Regions from separate parts of the Paenibacillus sp. P5_B5 genome, predicted to be linked through region 1. Evidence: riboswitches for the same ligand, from Rfam matches in the RefSeq annotation. Region 1 holds a riboswitch; each other region holds the start of a gene.
The links. A riboswitch is a leader RNA that binds a small molecule or an ion and turns the genes downstream of it on or off. The one in region 1 is predicted to bind cyclic di-AMP.

Region 1 (5,742 bases):
TTCAAATTGGAGATTATTCATGTTCAACTCTTCAAAATGCTCTTTAATTTGATTGAGAGTTTTATAATTTATGTCTGAACTTATGTCTTTCTGAAGTGCGACATTGATCAGCAATGATGTTCGATCTTCTGATAGCATACTGCTCTGTATGTTACTTGGAAGCTTATGAAATGGGAGGGCAGCAGCGATATTCTCGGGTTTCTGATCAGAAGCAAGCCACTCACTTAGAGCGATAATTTGGGCCTGATCCTCACTAGTAATTCCAGTTGGACGATGGAATACGAGTAATGCGGTTAATCCATCTTTTGATGGGTAATATTCATTTAACAGCTGTGATGCAATTGCGGAAGGAGTATTTTCGTGTATACTTCCTTCCTGACTATTTTGAGCATATTGTTTAGAGCCTGGTGCGATTGCACTTAATAGAACAATGATAACAAGCCATGCAGCAAGTGTGATTTTGGCTCCCTTAGGATTACTAGTCCATTCAGCTAATTTGCGGAAACCCCGCTTCATAGGTCATTCAACTCCCGTCTCTTCTTACATATACAAGTATGATAAGACCGGAATATGAACGCAGGATGAACAGTTGGTTACAAATGCGGTAATTGTATCGTAAAGGTCGTTCCAGACCCAACCTGACTTTGTACTTTGACTGCTCCTTGATGAAGTTGTATGATTTTATGCACAATTGATAAACCGAGTCCAGTTCCTGAATGTGAACGGTTCCGTGCTTTGTCAGCTTTGTAGAATCGATCAAAAATATGTGTGAGATCTTCCTCCGGTATACCAATTCCCTGATCATGGACGGTCACGAAAATATGATGCTCAATAAGAATTTCGATCTTAATGAGCGAGTTATTATTGGAGAATTTAATAGCATTCGATAATAAATTGACCCAGACGAGGTGAAGCAGCTGCTGATCAGCAAATACCTTTACTTCAGGTAAATCCATATCAATAGTGAGATTCTTTTCTGTCCAGAGCCACTCAGCTCCAATAACAACCCGCCGGATTTGCTCATCTAATCGATAAACGGACCGTTTAATGGCGCTGTTTTCTTTATCAAGAGAAGCAAGTGTTAAGAGTTGATTGCTTAAAGAAGACAAACGTCTGCTTTCTTCATCAATGATTCGTAAATAGCGTTCTTTATCTTTAGCATCTGTTTCCTCGTTTATTACTTCTTGTACGAAGCCTTGTATGGAGGTTAATGGAGATTGAATTTCATGAGATACATTAGCTACGAATTCTTGCCGCATTTCGTCGAGCTGCTTAAGTGATTGCGCCATTTGTGCAAAATGTCCAGCTAAGTTACCAATCTCATCCCGTCTATTTACATCGAGCTGAAGGTCATAATCACCATTAACTATATTTTTAGTTGCTTCGGTTAAGTTCTTAATAGGTTTAACGATAAACCGAGTGAAGATAATGATTAACACGATGCTAAATAGAAAGGTAAAGAATAGGAGTAACGCCATAATAATGCGGACTTCACCAATTTGCTGATTTAGATCAGGTTTAATAAACAGTGCATAATTCTTTCCCTGCACGTTAATTGGAATACCGACACTATTCCGTAAGCTATTCTCAAAATACCCCGTGATCGAGAGGCCACTGGTATCTCTTAGAGCACCGTAGTATATTTGACCATTCAAGACATTAATTACTTGATCCTCGGGAAGCTCGGTTTTTCCAAAGGCTCTTCCGTAAAAATCACCCTGTTTCCCATCTGTTAAATAAATTTGAAAACCCATACTAGCGATATGTGGAAAATATTCATCTTTACTAAGTTTGGGTGTTCGCTCATACAGGGTTTTAATTTCCTTTGAGATATGAATTAATTTCTCTTCGTAATATTTTTTTAAATTCGTTTGGTAATGAATACTGGTCGCTAGGAGTGCCATTGTACTGCTGATAAGAGCGATTAAGATAGCGATAAGGACTATTCGGACGTAGAGGGTTCTCATGCTTCTTGCACCTCAAGCTTATATCCGATTCCTCGAACTGTTGTGATGATAAAATCATTTGAATAATCGCTAAATCGCTCACGAAGTCGTTTGATATGAACATCAACGGTTCGATTGTCACCTTGGAAGTCTGCTCCCCAGATTAAATCTACTAGTTCCTCGCGGGTGAAAATACGCCCTGGAAAGCTAGCGAGCTGAGATAAAAGCTCAAACTCCTTGAGTGGTAGAACTTGAATGTTATCACCATGAATGACTTCATAGCTCTTACGATTAATAATGGTGTTATTTAATTTAATGACTTCAGATGAAACCATTCGGTAACGACGAAGTAGGGCTTTAATTCGAAAGAGTAGTTCCTTGGGTTCAAAGGGCTTGACCATATAATCATCTGTACCGGCTAGAAAGCCCGTTTCGATATCTTTGGCTTGTCCTTTGGCAGTGAGCATAATAACAGGAATATCATAGTGTGTGCGAATTTCTTCACATAGCTGCCAACCATTCTTGATCGGCATCATCACATCAACAACTGCTAGATGAATGTTCTCTTGTTCAAGTATTGCTGCAGCAGCACCGCCATCTTCAGCTTCATGTACCGTATAGCCTTCTCTTTTTAGTAGCAGGCCTACAAGCTCCCGAATATGTGGATCATCATCAGCGATGAGAATCTGTCTACTCATGTTATTCCCACCTATGGTTTAGACTTGGTTTCCCTTACAGATTATCTTTAAACATTATGATTTGCAAGTTCAATGTTAGAGACATGCTCGAATATGTGACTAAAATTATTCTTATTAATAGCACTTTGCTTATCAACTTCAATTATTTAATTTTGAATTGATGAGCTGTTTGCTGCAGAGTTTCAGCTAAATGGCTAATTGAGTCAGCAGATGCAACAATGTTCTCCATTGACGCAAGTTGTTCCTCCGTATAGCTTGATATGGATTCAGTCGTGTTAGCGGTGTTCTCAGACATTCGCTTCATTTCTTGCAAGGACGCTGCAACCTGCTGTGCTCCCGCGGATAGCTCCTGTGAAGCGGCGGATGCGTCTTGAATAAGAGTCACAGTATTCTTCGTCGCTTGATGAATCCGATTAAAGGCTTCTCCTGTTTTTATTACGGATTCAACTCCAATATTCACTTCTATTTCACTTCTATGCATTTCTGTTACAACAAATGTGATGTTGCCTTGAATACTGCTAATGAGCTCCGATACTTGCAGTGCAGAATGATTAGAGCGATCTGCAAGTTTCCGAACCTCGGAAGCAACTACAGCGAAGCCTTGACCCGCTTCCCCAGCTCGAGCCGATTCAATCGCAGCATTGAGTGATAATAATCTTGTCTGATTAGCGATTTCTGTAATGACTTGAACGATTGAACCAATCTGCTGTGAGCGATCATTAAGCTGCTCAATAACGATCGATAAATCACTGATCGTGGCATGTAGAGAAGTCATTTTCTCTGTAGTCTCAGCTATAAATAAACTACCTTGATCAGCTTCATTAGCCATACTTTCAGATACACCAAGTGTAATGGTAGATGTCTCTGAAATCCGCTGGATAGCTGCCGCCATCTCTTCCATTGCATTTGCATTCTCCTCAACACTTCTGGCTTGTGTGTGAGTGAGTAACGAAATTTGCTGGACGGAAGAAGAAATATGGTTGCTCGCTTCCGTTACTTCATGTGTTGATTGAGCTAAAGCCCCGAGCTTCTGTGATACTTGATCAGAGCTTGTGCTGATTTCTGTTACAAGCTTAAGAATGTTCTGACGCATGAGTGAGAACATTCTTCCGAGTTGTCCGAGCTCATCCTGATTCTTGATGAGTAGGAAGTCACCCGTAAGATCACCTTTTGCGATTTGCACCGTTTGTTCACTTACAATAGAGAGTGGCTTAGCTATATGCCTAGCGAATAAATAGGAAAATAGTAGACCTGCCAAGAAGCAACTCGCAAGTGTGATGAGAAGGGTCTTAAGGATATTGGTGAGTCCTTGGTTGTAATCCTGCATATAGGATCCAGCAGAGACAATCCAGCCCCAATTCTCGTAATACGCACTGTATACTACCTTGAGCGCCTCCTTTTCGGAATTCGGTAAAGGCCAGTTATATTTGGTTAATCCGCCACCGCTTTTCGCTTTAGCGATAACGTCTTGGATATAGTAGAAACCGTCACTTGTTTTTCTGTCCCATATGCTTTGACCTTCTAGCTTTGGATGTGCCAGCAGCATACCTTGATCATCAAGTACGTAATAGTACCCGTGCTCACCCAAATCAATATCTTTATTGATCGTTCTTATACCCCCCTGCTTAGAATCAAGTAAGGCTGTTTTCACTTTTTCTTGTGCTTCTTCTTTAGATAAAGTTCCATTCTTTACGGATTCATCAAATGAGGTAATCAGAGCAAGTGCCATGGCTACGTTATTTTGAATGTTTTTTTCAATAAGTGTGTTTGTTTCCTTGGATGACGATTGATAACTGATTGTTCCGATAATAATTATTGGAACGATTAACAGAATTAAACATGCAGTAAGGAGTTTGGTGCGAATCGTTATTGTAGGTTGTAATGATTTATCTTTGCTCATATAGTTCTCCTCCAGTTTATTCCAGTTTCTTCTTGCTATAGCAGTAACAATGCCATTTACACCCAGTATTTCGACAAATTCCTACAAAGACCTTTTGATAATGAATAATAATTTTCAGACATATGTTAATTTTGTGACTTAATAGAGTAATTATTTGATTATTTTAATAATCGCGTCAACTAGTTGAATACAACCATATCTACCATTAATTTGGGAATGAAAGAGTTGGTAGAGGATGTTACTATGGTTTAGTACCACAATCAAGTCGAAGCTCATTGAGCGCGGGGGAACCGTTGTTTTTGTGGGGTGAAACCATTTGATATGGTAGAGGATTGCTCTTTATCTCGAACCCGTCAGCTAACCTCGTAGGCTACCAAAGGAGAGTAAGATATGAAAAAGAGTTTTAAGAAAGTAGCAGTAACAAGTTCGCTAGCATTAGTTATGATGGTGTCGGCTGGAGCTGGAGCAGCATCCGCCGCTACAAATAATTCGTGTCAGTTGCCAGATAATGAGTCTGCTAATCAGATCATAAAGAAGATTAATAGTGATCTTCAGACGAAAATTAAAAATCCGGAATTCGGAAACATTCATATTGTATGGCCTCCGCAATGGAAGGATTCGGTTACAGGTAAGCCAGGTACCGGTACTAAGCCGGGCACAGGTACTAAACCAGGTACAGGTACTAAGCCGGACACAGGCACGAAGCCTGATACAGGCACTAAGCCAGGAACAGGTACTAAACCAGATACGGGCACTAAGCCGGATACAGGCACTTCTCAATTTACACAAGAGGTTGTTAAACTTGTTAATGATGAGCGGGCAAAAGTTGGTGCTAAGCCACTAACTATGGACACAGCTCTTTCAAATATGGCGCTAGATAAAGCAAAGGATATGTACACTAATAATTATTTTGATCATAATTCACCAAGATACGGTTCACCATTCGATATGATGAAGTCTTATAACATTTCTTATCGCACAGCGGGTGAGAACATTGCTAAAGGGCAGCGTTCTCCAGCGGATGTTATGAAAGCCTGGATGAACAGTGCGGGTCATAAGGAAAACATCCTAAACCCTAACTTTACGAAAATAGGTGTAGGATATTATCAAGGTGTATGGGTACAAGAGTTCATAGGTTAATTTCAATAGAGACTAACGTTAGGCATGAAATATGTCTTTCGTTAGTCTTTTTTTTGTG
Region 2 (5,742 bases), on a different contig from region 1:
ACAGCAGCGCAGAATGATGCGCTGGTGAATGAGATTGTCCGCTTTTTGAATGGCGGACATGATGCTGTTAAGGCAGATCTGACGGAGAAAATGCTCAAAGCTTCGGAAGATCTTGAATTCGAACGGGCTAAAGAACTGCGTGATTTAATCCAGTATATTGATGCTGTGATGGAGAAGCAGAAGATTACGATTAACGACACCCTTGATCGGGATGTCTTCGGATATAGCGTAGACAAGGGCTGGATGAGTGTGCAAATTCAGTACATGCGTCAAGGGAAAATGATTGAACGTCATGTATCACTATTCCCATTCTACGGTGAAGAGTACGATGATTTCATTACGTATGTGACGCAGGTTTATAGTGAGAATCCCGCTTTACCAAAGGAAATTTTCTTGCCGATGCCTCCATCGAAGAATGTGGATGAGCCTGAAACAGTAATTGATGCTAATGAGATTAATAATGGTGTTAATGTTGTTGTTAATGATGCTGTTAATGATGATGTCGCTGATGATGCTGATGTTAATAATGCTGATGAAAATACTATTGTTAATGATGATGTTGCAGCAGCCTCCGATGCGAATGATATCAAGAATTCGCTTGAAAGCTGGCTGAAGGTGAAGGTACTCTTCCCGAGGCGGGGTCTAAAAAAGCAAATGGTTGATATGGCAACCAGCAATGCTGAAGTCGCACTTCAGGATAAGTTCCGATTATTGGAGCGAGATGAGCAGCGTACATTGGGAGCAACATCAGGACTTGGAAGCTGGTTAGGAATTAACCATGTCGGAAGAATTGAAGCCTTTGATAACTCCAATATTCAAGGAACAGATGCAGTATCTGCAATGGTTGTATTCACCGACGGGAAGCCAGACCGTAAACAATATCGCAAATATAAAATTCGCACAGTGCAGGGACCAGATGACTATGAATCCATGCGCGAGGTTATTAGACGCAGATATGAACGTGCGCTTAAAGAGAATTTGACGCTGCCCGATTTAATTATTGTTGACGGTGGTAAGGGTCAAATGTCAGCTGCGCTAGATATACTTGAGAATGAGTTAGGCCTATACATTCCTGTATGCGGACTTAAGAAGGATGAGAAGCATAAGACCTCCCAGCTGTTAATTGGAGATCCTGTAAAAGTAGTTCAGCTACCTAGAGATTCCCAAGAATTCTATCTCTTACAGCGAATTCAGGATGAAGTCCATCGCTTTGCAATTACATTTCATAGACAAACACGATCGAAATCAATGGTATCCTCTCAGCTTGATGCGATTCCAGGGATCGGAGAGAAACGTCGTAAGAAGCTGCTCTTGCATTTTGGTTCAGTCAAAAAAATGAAAGAAGCAAGTGTAGATGATTTTCATGAAATTGGGATTGGAGATAAGCTAGCTAAACAAATTCTGGATGCATTGAATGAACCTAAGGAAAATACGGAACAATAAATTCAATAAAGCTTTCAGACAGATTAGATAACGCAAGCAAATAGCAAATATAATGAGATATACAAGGATATAGCTTTACTTTACTCTATAAAACAAGTTGAATCTGTTCATATCGCCTGATTTCAGTGAATCAAGCTATTGTAAACCTATGAACCAAGCGATATAATTCAAATCAATTGAATAAAAAGCCGAATTTCTAGAAGAGAAAACGGGGGAACCAATATTAGGGGTGAATTTTGTTAGATTGATCCATAAAGGTGATCAGTCTATCAATTAGGGCGTAACTGCCGTCCGAATCCGTCAGCTAACCTCGTAGGCTATGTGTCAGTTAACTATACGTTGACACTAGTTTCAGGTGTCTTTTTTTTGTTTTTGGGTAAGAGTTTATTAGTTTCACTTCTTATTGTAGGGGGATATATGAAAGTTAAGCGCAAGATTCGTAGATTATCACCGTCTCAAATTTTAGTTATTGGTTTTGCTTTAATTATTCTAATTGGGGCGTGTTTACTAGCACTACCGATTGCATCAGCAAATGGTCAATCATTAAGTTTTATCGATGCGTTGTTTACGGCTACCTCAGCAACCTGTGTGACAGGGTTAGTAGTGGTAGATACAGGAACCTCGTTCACGATGTTTGGGCAAGTCGTCATTATCTGTCTTATTCAAATTGGCGGATTAGGTTTTATGAGCTTTGCAACGATGTATGCACTCATGCTACGCAAGAAAATCTCGCTTCGAGAACGATTGCTGCTTAAAGAAGCAGTCAATGCAGGTTCTATGGAAGGCATCGTGCGATTGTTTCGCAAGCTATTGATATACTCGCTTATGATAGAAGGGGTAGCAGCCGTTATCTTTTCGATTCGTTGGTCATTCGATTTAGGAATAGCCAAAGGAATTTACTATGGCATTTTTCATGCGATTTCAATGTTCAATAATGCGGGGTTCGATTTATTTGGAGGAGTCTCGGGACAGTTCTCCTCATTAACGAAGTACTCGAATGATTTCGTTGTTAACGTAGTGGCTATGAGTCTGATTATACTAGGTGGTATTGGTTTTATTGTTATGGCTGACGTAGTTGAGAATCGATCATTCCGGAAGTTCTCCCTACATACTAAGGTTGTTTTAACAACCACTGGATTCTTAATCGCATTTGGTGCAATTGTTATTTTTATATTCGAATACTCGAATACGAAGACGTTTGGATCGCTTGATACAGGCGGTAAAATATTAGCTTCATTCTTTCAATCGGTAACTCCTCGAACGGCGGGAGCTAACACGGTTGATATTGGTGCGTTAAGACAAGCAACACAATTCTTTATCATTATTCTGATGTTCATTGGTGCATCTCCGGGTTCTACTGGTGGAGGGATTAAGACAACAACTTTCACCGTGATGGTGGGTGCTGTCATTTCTATGATCCGCGGTAAAGAAGATATTGTCCTCTTTCGTTATCGTCTAGCTAAGGATCGCATTCTGAAATCTATTACCTTAACTATATTCGCACTCGGTCTTGTTGTCTTCGTATCAATGGCACTCTCTGCGACGGAAGATAGCGCATTTCTAGAAATTTTGTTTGAAGTTACTTCAGCATTTGGAACTGTTGGACTAACAATGGGACTGACACCTGATTTAACTCTTATTGGGAAAATATTGATTTTACTTACCATGTTTGTCGGTCGACTAGGGCCACTTACACTTGCTATTGCAGTCGGGCCTAAAACTGAAAGAGAACTATTTCGATATCCTGAGGGTAAAGTTACAATAGGTTAAGAAGGTAAAATAACGATTGGTTAACATTATAATTTGGAACTTAATAATTTGGTATGTATTATGAAAGGATTGAAGAGAAAACAAATGGTTGATAAACAATATGCCGTAATTGGCTTAGGGCGCTTTGGTTCATCATTGTCTCGCGAACTTATTAAGCTCGGATACGAAGTGCTTGGTATCGATGTTAATGAAGAGAGAGTTAACGAGATGAGCAATGTACTAACTCATACTGTTGTTGCAGATTGCACGGATGAAGAGGTTCTTCGATCACTTGGAATCCGTAATTTTGACTGTGTGGTTGTAGCGATCGGCAATGATATCCAAGCAAGTATACTTACGACAATCGTACTTAAGGATTCCGGAGTAACCAAAGTAGTTGCGAAAGCGTTGACAGAGCTGCACGGTAAAGTATTAGAGAAAATTGGAGTCGATCGTGTAATCTATCCTGAGCGAGATATGGGCATTCGTGTTGCGCATCAGCTTGTTTCTCCAAGCTTACTAGATTATATCGAGTTGTCAGACGATTATACGATTGCGGAATTAGCCGTTCCCAAAAAGCTAAATGGACATTCCCTACATGTTCTGAACCCACGTTCTAAATATGGATGCTCCATTGTAGCGATTAATAAAAAAGGTGGGGTCATAGTGGCACCAGCTGCCGAGGATATCCTTGAGGAAGGCGATCTGATGGTCGTAATAGGGAAGAATGAAGGTATGGAGAAATTTGAAAATGACATTGATCGCCCTTAGAAAGACTCCACTTTAATGTGGAGCTTGAGGGTGAAAGTGTTTCTTCTTATGTACGTGTTGCAAAATAAGCTCTCGCTGTTTGAATAAACGAGTTTACAGCCTCATTCTCTTGCGCTTCACGCGAGAAGATTAGTGAGGTTGTTCTTGTAGTAGCTTCGAGCTCAGGAACGTGGCAAATAATGAGACCATTATTCTCCTCCAGATGTGCGCGGACATAGGACAGCGGAAGTAGAGTTGCCGTTTTGCAGGAAGAGACTAGACGGATAATAGCCTCGAATGAGTCAATCTCCATTTTGATATTAGGCTGAATTCCGTATTGCTGAAACCATTCATCCGTTAGCACCCGATACCAAGTACCCCGAGAGAACAAAATCAAAGGTAACCCTTGAAGATCATCAACTGTATGTGCAGATTTATTTATATAGGGATGCATGGCCGGTAAGATTAAGCAGAGATGGTCTTCGAATAACGGTTCGCAAATGAGTCCATTTACTTCAATAGAAGATGCAACGAGTCCAATGTCGACTTTCTTTTCTTTGACCATCGATACGATTTCGTGCGTCTTGCCTGTCGATGCTTTCACATCTACCAATGGAAATTCATTCAAATAAGCGGACAATAAATCTGGTAAAGTCGCCTGAAGGGTCGTAAGTGACGCGCCAATTGTGAAGGAAGTGTGCTTGTCTACTTTCTTGAATTGTTTCAAATTTCGCATTAATGTATCTTGCTTTGCGTTTATCTCTACAGCATGTTCGTAACAGATTTCACCTGCTCGGGTAAGCTCGAGCCTTTTTCCTTTGCGCGAAAATAGCTTAACGTCCAGTTCTTCTTCTAGTTTCATGATTTGTCTGGATAGAGCAGGTTGCGAAATGTTCAGTACGCGAGAGGCTTTATTTAATGATGAAAGTTCAACAATTTTAGTGAATGCGAACCAATGATCCAAATGTGACCGTCTCCTTTACTACTTATGCAAAAAAGTTATAAATAATTATAATAAAACTGCACTTCCATTATAAGCGATTAAGCTGTAGTATGTATACGTCACGAAAAATTCAGATTTAATAGATATTTATAAGGAGGTCAGAAGCTTTTATGGGCAAAAATTCTTATTTATTTCGCAAAATTCATTCTTTGCTGGGGATCGTTCCCGTTGGTATGTTCTTGATTATGCATCTGATTTCGAACTATGCGTCCACTAAAGGTCATGGAGCATTCGTTGAAAAAGTCCTTTGGATCAATAGTCTCCCGCTTATATTCTTTTTGGAACTATTTGTCATCTGGCTACCGCTTACATATCATGCGGTGTATGGTTTATACGTTGCTTATACAGCACGTAATAATGTAACGAGTTATGGTTATTTCCGTAATCAAATGTTTTTATGGCAGCGTATCACGGGCGTTATTACATTCCTATTCGTGGTATGGCATGTATTTGAGACCCGGGTTCAAGTTGCAATTGGTAATGTAGATCATGGCGGACTTGGTGTAACGATGAATGAGATTCTATCGAATCCTGTGTATCTTACTATCTATGTTATTGCGGTTGTAGCAGTATCGTTTCACTTCAGTAATGGTATTTGGGGCTTCTTGGTTTCATGGGGAATTACGATCGGTCCTCGTGCTCAGAAAGTATCAACTATTATTTGTATGTTAGTATTCGTAGTTATGTCGGCAATGTTTATCCTATCAATTGTAAGCTTTACAGGTGCAGAATTTGAACAGTTACCTGTAGGAGCCAAGTAGATTAATAGAAATGTCCTATGAGAAGAAGATTACATT
Region 3 (5,742 bases), on a different contig from region 1:
AGGTTTAGACATAACAATTGGGGGCAGGATTTTTAGTGGAACAATATCCTTTTGCATACAATCCTTCAGAGTCATTCGTTCAACAAGTGAGTGACTTTGTTGCAGATGTATTCTATGAAGTTTTACCCGAAGTCGGATTTGAAGTTAGAGATGAACAAATCTATATGGCTTTTCAACTCGAAAGAGCTTTTGCTGATAAACAGACGATATTTGCAGAGGCAGGTGTGGGAACGGGTAAAACACTTGTTTATTTATTATATACAATTTGCTATGCGAGATATAAGGGGAAACCAGCGATAATTGCCTGTGCGGATGAATCCTTAATCGAACAGCTTGTTAAGCCAGAAGGGGATATTGCGAAGCTAGCGCAGCATTTGAATCTTAAGATTGATGCGCGGCTTGGTAAATCACCAGACCAGTATCTATGCTTGAATAAGCTTGATGAAGCAAGATTTGACGATACTGAGGAAGACCTCTATCAAGGTATTCATTTGGGGCTTCCTGCTTTCGTGCATGGTAGAGAAGCGATGCAATCGTTTCACCATTATGGCGACCGCAAAGAATACCCTGAGCTAAGTGATGAAGAGTGGCATAAGATAAGCTGGGATGTGTTTCAGGATTGTCTTGTATGTGATAAAAGGCATCGCTGTGGTCAGACATTGTCCAGAGATCACTACCGTAAATCTACAGATTTAATTATATGCTCCCATGATTTCTATATGGAACATGTATGGACGTATGAGGGACGTAAGCGTGAAGGGCAGCTACCACTATTACCAGAGCATAGCGCAGTTGTATTTGATGAAGGACATTTACTTGAGTCAGCTGCGCAGAAGGCGTTGACATACAAGCTTAAGCACTCCGTATTCGAAGAAATTGTCATTCGTTTGTTACAAGGAGAGGTTCGTGAAGATCTTGCTCTTGCAATAGAAGATGCCATAACTCATAGCGAAGTGTTATTTGATCTGTTGCATCAGAATAGCGTAGCTGTGAAGGGTTCAGATCGGAAGGAAATTACTTATACAGATGAGTTAATCTATGCGATTAACCGATTTAGAAGCGCTATTGCACAGATTGAGGAAGAATTGGTACTCGAGAGCGGCGTTTATTCATTGGATGAATATCAGCTTCGGATTGTGGAAGAACATCTGGAGATGATTGGACTTGCATTAAGCTTGTACAGCCGTAAAGATCAATTAATCTCTTGGGTGATGGAGGATACCAATGGGCTTACCCTCGTCATTATGCCCAAAATGGTTAAGGAAGTGTTAGAGGAACGGGTATTCTCTCAGAAAATGCCTGTTGTATTCTCGTCCGCAACACTTTCAATTGAGGATTCATTTCATTATGTAGCTGACAATCTGGGCGTTAAACAATACCTGTCGATGTCAGTACCATCTCCTTATAACTATGCGGAGAAGATGAAAGTATTTGCGCCACAACTCAGCCAAGAAGTGAGCTCTACTGATTTATTCTCAGCAAAAATGAAAGTTGCTATAGCATCTCTTGGGCAATCGGAAGGCAGGGCACTACTCCTCTTCACTTCCAAAGAAGAGTTGAAGCAGTTTAAGCAAGAGATTGGTCGGTATGAAGCATGTCAAGCTATGAAGTTCTGGTTCGAAGGGGATCAGGAAATTAGTCATCTGATATCTGCTTTTCAAAATGATGAGCATAGCGTTTTATGTGCTGTAACCCTGTGGGAAGGTCTCGATATACCAGGCCCGTCTTTGTCTAATGTGATTATTTGGTCATTACCATTTCCTCCGAACGATCCTGTATTCTCTGCCAAGCGTCAAGCTGCCGCTGAGCCATTCACAGAGGTTGATCTGCCATATATGCTGCTTCGCCTTAGACAAGGAATAGGGCGGTTGATCAGATCTAGTGACGATCACGGTGAAGTGACCATTTTGGGACAAGAGCTGCATCATAATGAGCTGGTAAAAGAGAAGATTAAAGAAATCATGCCAACTGGTGTTAGTATGAGTGTGAGTGTGTAACATATAGCCAAAGCTAGCTAAGCCTAGTCTAGATAAAGCCTCCTATGACAGAATATAGTCTGTAGGAGGCTTACTTACGTTATGTAATTGAACTGTATAATACTCCTTTGTCATGACTTTGTAAATCGTATTTTCAAAATAATTAGTGTTTTCATAATTAATTTCCGCCCATTATTGAAGATCCCTTTTAAAACTACGAAATCATGAGTAATAGCGAGCAAATGGTATGCATCTTGTGGATCAATCGTTATTTATGTTCGCAATTATGCTTATTTGGCTCTATCTTGATTGCAGATCGACTTTACAAGTTTTGCTAGCAGGAGTAATATTCAAAACGTGATTTGAATTGATTAAGTTTCGATTCGCTGATCGCTGAATTCCCGCCTATGGGAATCGGGGGAACCAATGGGTGTAGTCATTGTACGATGTGAGAGTCGTGCATGCTGCCTCTGGGGTGAATCTTGTATGTATCCGTGAATTGCGTCACGAAATTATACATACGAGTAGGGCGACTCTCACCGCCCGAATCCGTCAGCTAACCTCGTAAGCGTGGTAACTGGGCATAAGGACGATATTTTGAATTTCTTTGCGTCAATGCTCTATGAGAGAGGATGATGAAGCTTGTGATCGTATAGCCGACCACAGGGCTTAAGTCTCTGTGGTTTTTTAGTACAATTTTTTGAAAATATTGATTCATTTATGAAAATGAATAATGCAATTGTAGTTCTTTATCGCTGAATCTCCGGGTGCAACATTTGGAGAACGGGGGAACCAATCGGTAGCTGATATCCAGCACCATGGGGTGAATCTTCTATATATTAAGAAGCATGACTGAAGTCATGAGATCTTACATATGAAGTAGGGCGACTCTTACGCCCGAATCCGACAGCTAACCTCGTAAGCGTACCAAGAGAGGCAACAATTTCGTGCGAATTAGACACGGCTAATTTAGCTGTGCTCTTCAAAGAGCCACGGGAATCGTTCCTTTCCTGTGGCTCTTTGTCTATTTCACAGTGTTAATTGTTGCTTAAATCATGTCAGGAGGAAAGACAAGTGATTGAGCAGGAAGTAATTCTCGTATCCGCCCCCAATAAAACAGGCGAGAATTTTATGAAACAATTAAAACTTAAAGGGTTACCTTTTATAGCATTATCCAATAACAAAAATGATAGTGACCGAATTAGTAAATTAGGTGCTGAACAAGTTGTAATCGTAGACAGTGGAGGACATGAGACTTGGATAATTCCAGACCTACCGATCGGCAACGTGTATTTGTTTGAAAACAGTTTTAATCTGTGTTGTCGGTATATTCAGATGTGTCGCGGCTGGACTTCTAAACCAATCTACGTCATTACACATAGCTTCAATCCAAGATTAGTGTATCGGGGACTTGGTGCTGAGTATGTGATCTATACACACAACGATGACGTTTCGTTTCTGATTCAGGATGATAGAGGGAGGGAATCCAAATGAATGATCTATATATGGTTCTTCTGCTAGCAGGTACATTTCTCGTGTTTTATGCTTTCTTAGTTTGGTGTGATCGAATTGTTGATGAATCTGGAGGAGAGCGCAAATGATGATCATCGGTATAATTGCTATTTTTGTATTTGTTTATTTAGTTTACGCGCTAGTGAATCCAGAGAAGTTCTAAATATAGGAGGAAGTTAGATGGGCATCATACAAATTATTGCAGTGATTGTGCTGTTAATCCTAATCGTTAAACCTTTAGGTACGTATATCTATCATATTTTTTCAAATCAAGCTAACCGTACCGACAAAATATTTGGTCCAATTGAGAATGTCATATACCGATTGATCGGACTCAAGAATCGTGCTGAAATGTCATGGAAACGATATGCACTCACTTTAATTGCAGTCAATATAGCTTTAGTGGCAGTGAGTTATTTGATTCTACGGATCCAGCAGATTTTACCGCTCAATCCAAGTGGAATCTCCAATATGGAATCAACACTTTCATTCAATACAGTCATTAGCTTCATGACGAATACAAACCTGCAGCATTATAGTGGTGAAACAGGATTAACCTATTTCTCACAAATGGCCGTGATTATCATGATGATGTTCACTTCTGCCGCAACCGGTATTATTGTAGCTATTGCATTTATCCGGGGATTAACTAGTAAAGGCAAAACGCTCGGTAATTTTTTCGTAGACTTTGTCAAAGCACATATTCGCTTACTAATTCCACTCGCGATTATCGTGACTCTAGTTCTAGTAGCATTAAAAGTACCTCAAACCTTCAGTCCTAGCATTCAAGCAACAACAATTGAAGGGCAAACACAGCAAATACCTGTTGGACCTGTCGCTTCACTAGTTTCGATCAAGCATTTAGGTACGAATGGGGGTGGATTCTTCGGAGTCAATTCATCTCATCCATTTGAGAATCCGAGTCCACTAACGAATGTACTAGAAATTTTGTCGATGTGGTGTATACCAGCTGCACTGACCTTCACATTTGGTAAATTCGCTCGCAATAAGAAGCAAGGCTGGATTATTTTTGGCACGATGCTATTCTTGTTCGTCTCGTTCTTATCGCTTGCTTATTATTCGGAGAGTCAGGGAAATCCTGCAATTAACGCACTCGGTATAAATGCAACTCAGGGTAGTATGGAAGGTAAGGAAGTTCGATTCGGTATTCCGCAATCCGCCTTGTTTACAACCGTTACAACAGCAGCTACCACGGGGTCAGTTAACAATATGCACGATACATTGACGCCACTTGGCGGACTCGTCCCGCTAGGATTAATGATGTTAAATAGTGTTTTTGGCGGCGATGGTGTTGGACTTGTGAACATGCTCATGTATGCCATTCTAGCCGTATTCCTTTGTGGATTGATGGTTGGACGTACACCTGAGTTCTTGGGTCGCAAAATTGAAGCACGAGAGATGAAGCTTATAGCAATTGCCATATTAGTGCATCCGCTCATCATTCTAGGACCAACAGCTATTGCTTTGGTATCCGATTTAGGAACCGCAGCAATTACGAACACAGGGTTTCATGGTATATCCCAAGTTCTCTATGAATACACATCCTCTGCTGCAAACAACGGATCAGGATTTGAAGGACTAGGGGATAACACACCATTCTGGAATATTACAACAGGGCTCGTTATGTTGCTTGGACGATATATTTCGATCATCGCACTGCTAGGTGTTGCAGGATCACTAGTTAATAAACAATGGGTTCCAGAAACAATCGGTACTTTCCGTACAGACAATAAAATGTTTATGGGAATTCTGATTGCTACGGTATTGATTATTGGCGCTTTAACGTTCTTACCTGTTCTTGTATTGGGACCAATTGCTGAGTTTTTAACATTACGCTAGTCGATGAGGTGAAATAGAATGAGTTCAAACCGAAAGAATATGATATCAAGCGGCATGATTAATCATGCATTAAAAGATAGTTTTATTAAACTTAATCCAATCACAATGATGAAGAATCCTGTGATGTTCGTAGTTGAAATGGGTACAATTGTCGTTCTATTAATGACGATATGGCCTGGATATTTTGGAACACAGGATAGTGCCCGATTTAATTTCGTTGTGTTCTTAATCTTGCTTTTTACCGTTTTATTCGCGAATTTTGCAGAAGCACTTGCAGAAGGTCGGGGCAAAGCGCAGGCTGATTCGCTCAAAAAATCGAAAAAAGAAATTACAGCTAATAAGGTTATTGGCAGCGGAATTAAAGTAGTTCCTTCCACAGAACTGCGCAAGGGAG

Region 2: it holds a riboswitch for cyclic di-AMP, as region 1 does, so the genes downstream of both, AC1DOK_RS16465 (TrkH family potassium uptake protein) here and AC1DOK_RS08025 (CAP domain-containing protein) in region 1, are expected to answer to the same signal.
Region 3: it holds a riboswitch for cyclic di-AMP, as region 1 does, so the genes downstream of both, AC1DOK_RS15490 (hypothetical protein) here and AC1DOK_RS08025 (CAP domain-containing protein) in region 1, are expected to answer to the same signal.

Annotation. Positions count from the first base shown of each region.
Region 1 is NZ_JBFULK010000005.1:41,032-46,773, forward strand. It holds gene AC1DOK_RS08005 (MMPL family transporter) at 1-516, opposite strand, end outside; gene AC1DOK_RS08010 (sensor histidine kinase) at 594-1,967, opposite strand; gene AC1DOK_RS08015 (response regulator) at 1,964-2,644, opposite strand; gene AC1DOK_RS08020 (methyl-accepting chemotaxis protein) at 2,787-4,544, opposite strand; cyclic di-AMP (ydaO/yuaA leader) riboswitch at 4,798-4,931, shown strand; gene AC1DOK_RS08025 (CAP domain-containing protein) at 4,935-5,684, shown strand.
Region 2 is NZ_JBFULK010000012.1:97,433-103,174, forward strand. It holds gene uvrC (excinuclease ABC subunit UvrC) at 1-1,443, shown strand, start outside; cyclic di-AMP (ydaO/yuaA leader) riboswitch at 1,620-1,776, shown strand; gene AC1DOK_RS16465 (TrkH family potassium uptake protein) at 1,861-3,213, shown strand; gene AC1DOK_RS16470 (potassium channel family protein) at 3,298-3,963, shown strand; gene AC1DOK_RS16475 (LysR family transcriptional regulator) at 4,010-4,906, opposite strand; gene AC1DOK_RS16480 (succinate dehydrogenase cytochrome b558 subunit) at 5,056-5,706, shown strand.
Region 3 is NZ_JBFULK010000011.1:84,496-90,237, forward strand. It holds gene AC1DOK_RS15485 (ATP-dependent DNA helicase) at 36-1,997, shown strand; cyclic di-AMP (ydaO/yuaA leader) riboswitch at 2,358-2,563, shown strand; cyclic di-AMP (ydaO/yuaA leader) riboswitch at 2,720-2,917, shown strand; gene AC1DOK_RS15490 (hypothetical protein) at 3,051-3,470, shown strand; gene kdpF (K(+)-transporting ATPase subunit F) at 3,577-3,651, shown strand; gene kdpA (potassium-transporting ATPase subunit KdpA) at 3,669-5,348, shown strand; gene kdpB (potassium-transporting ATPase subunit KdpB) at 5,367-5,742, shown strand, end outside.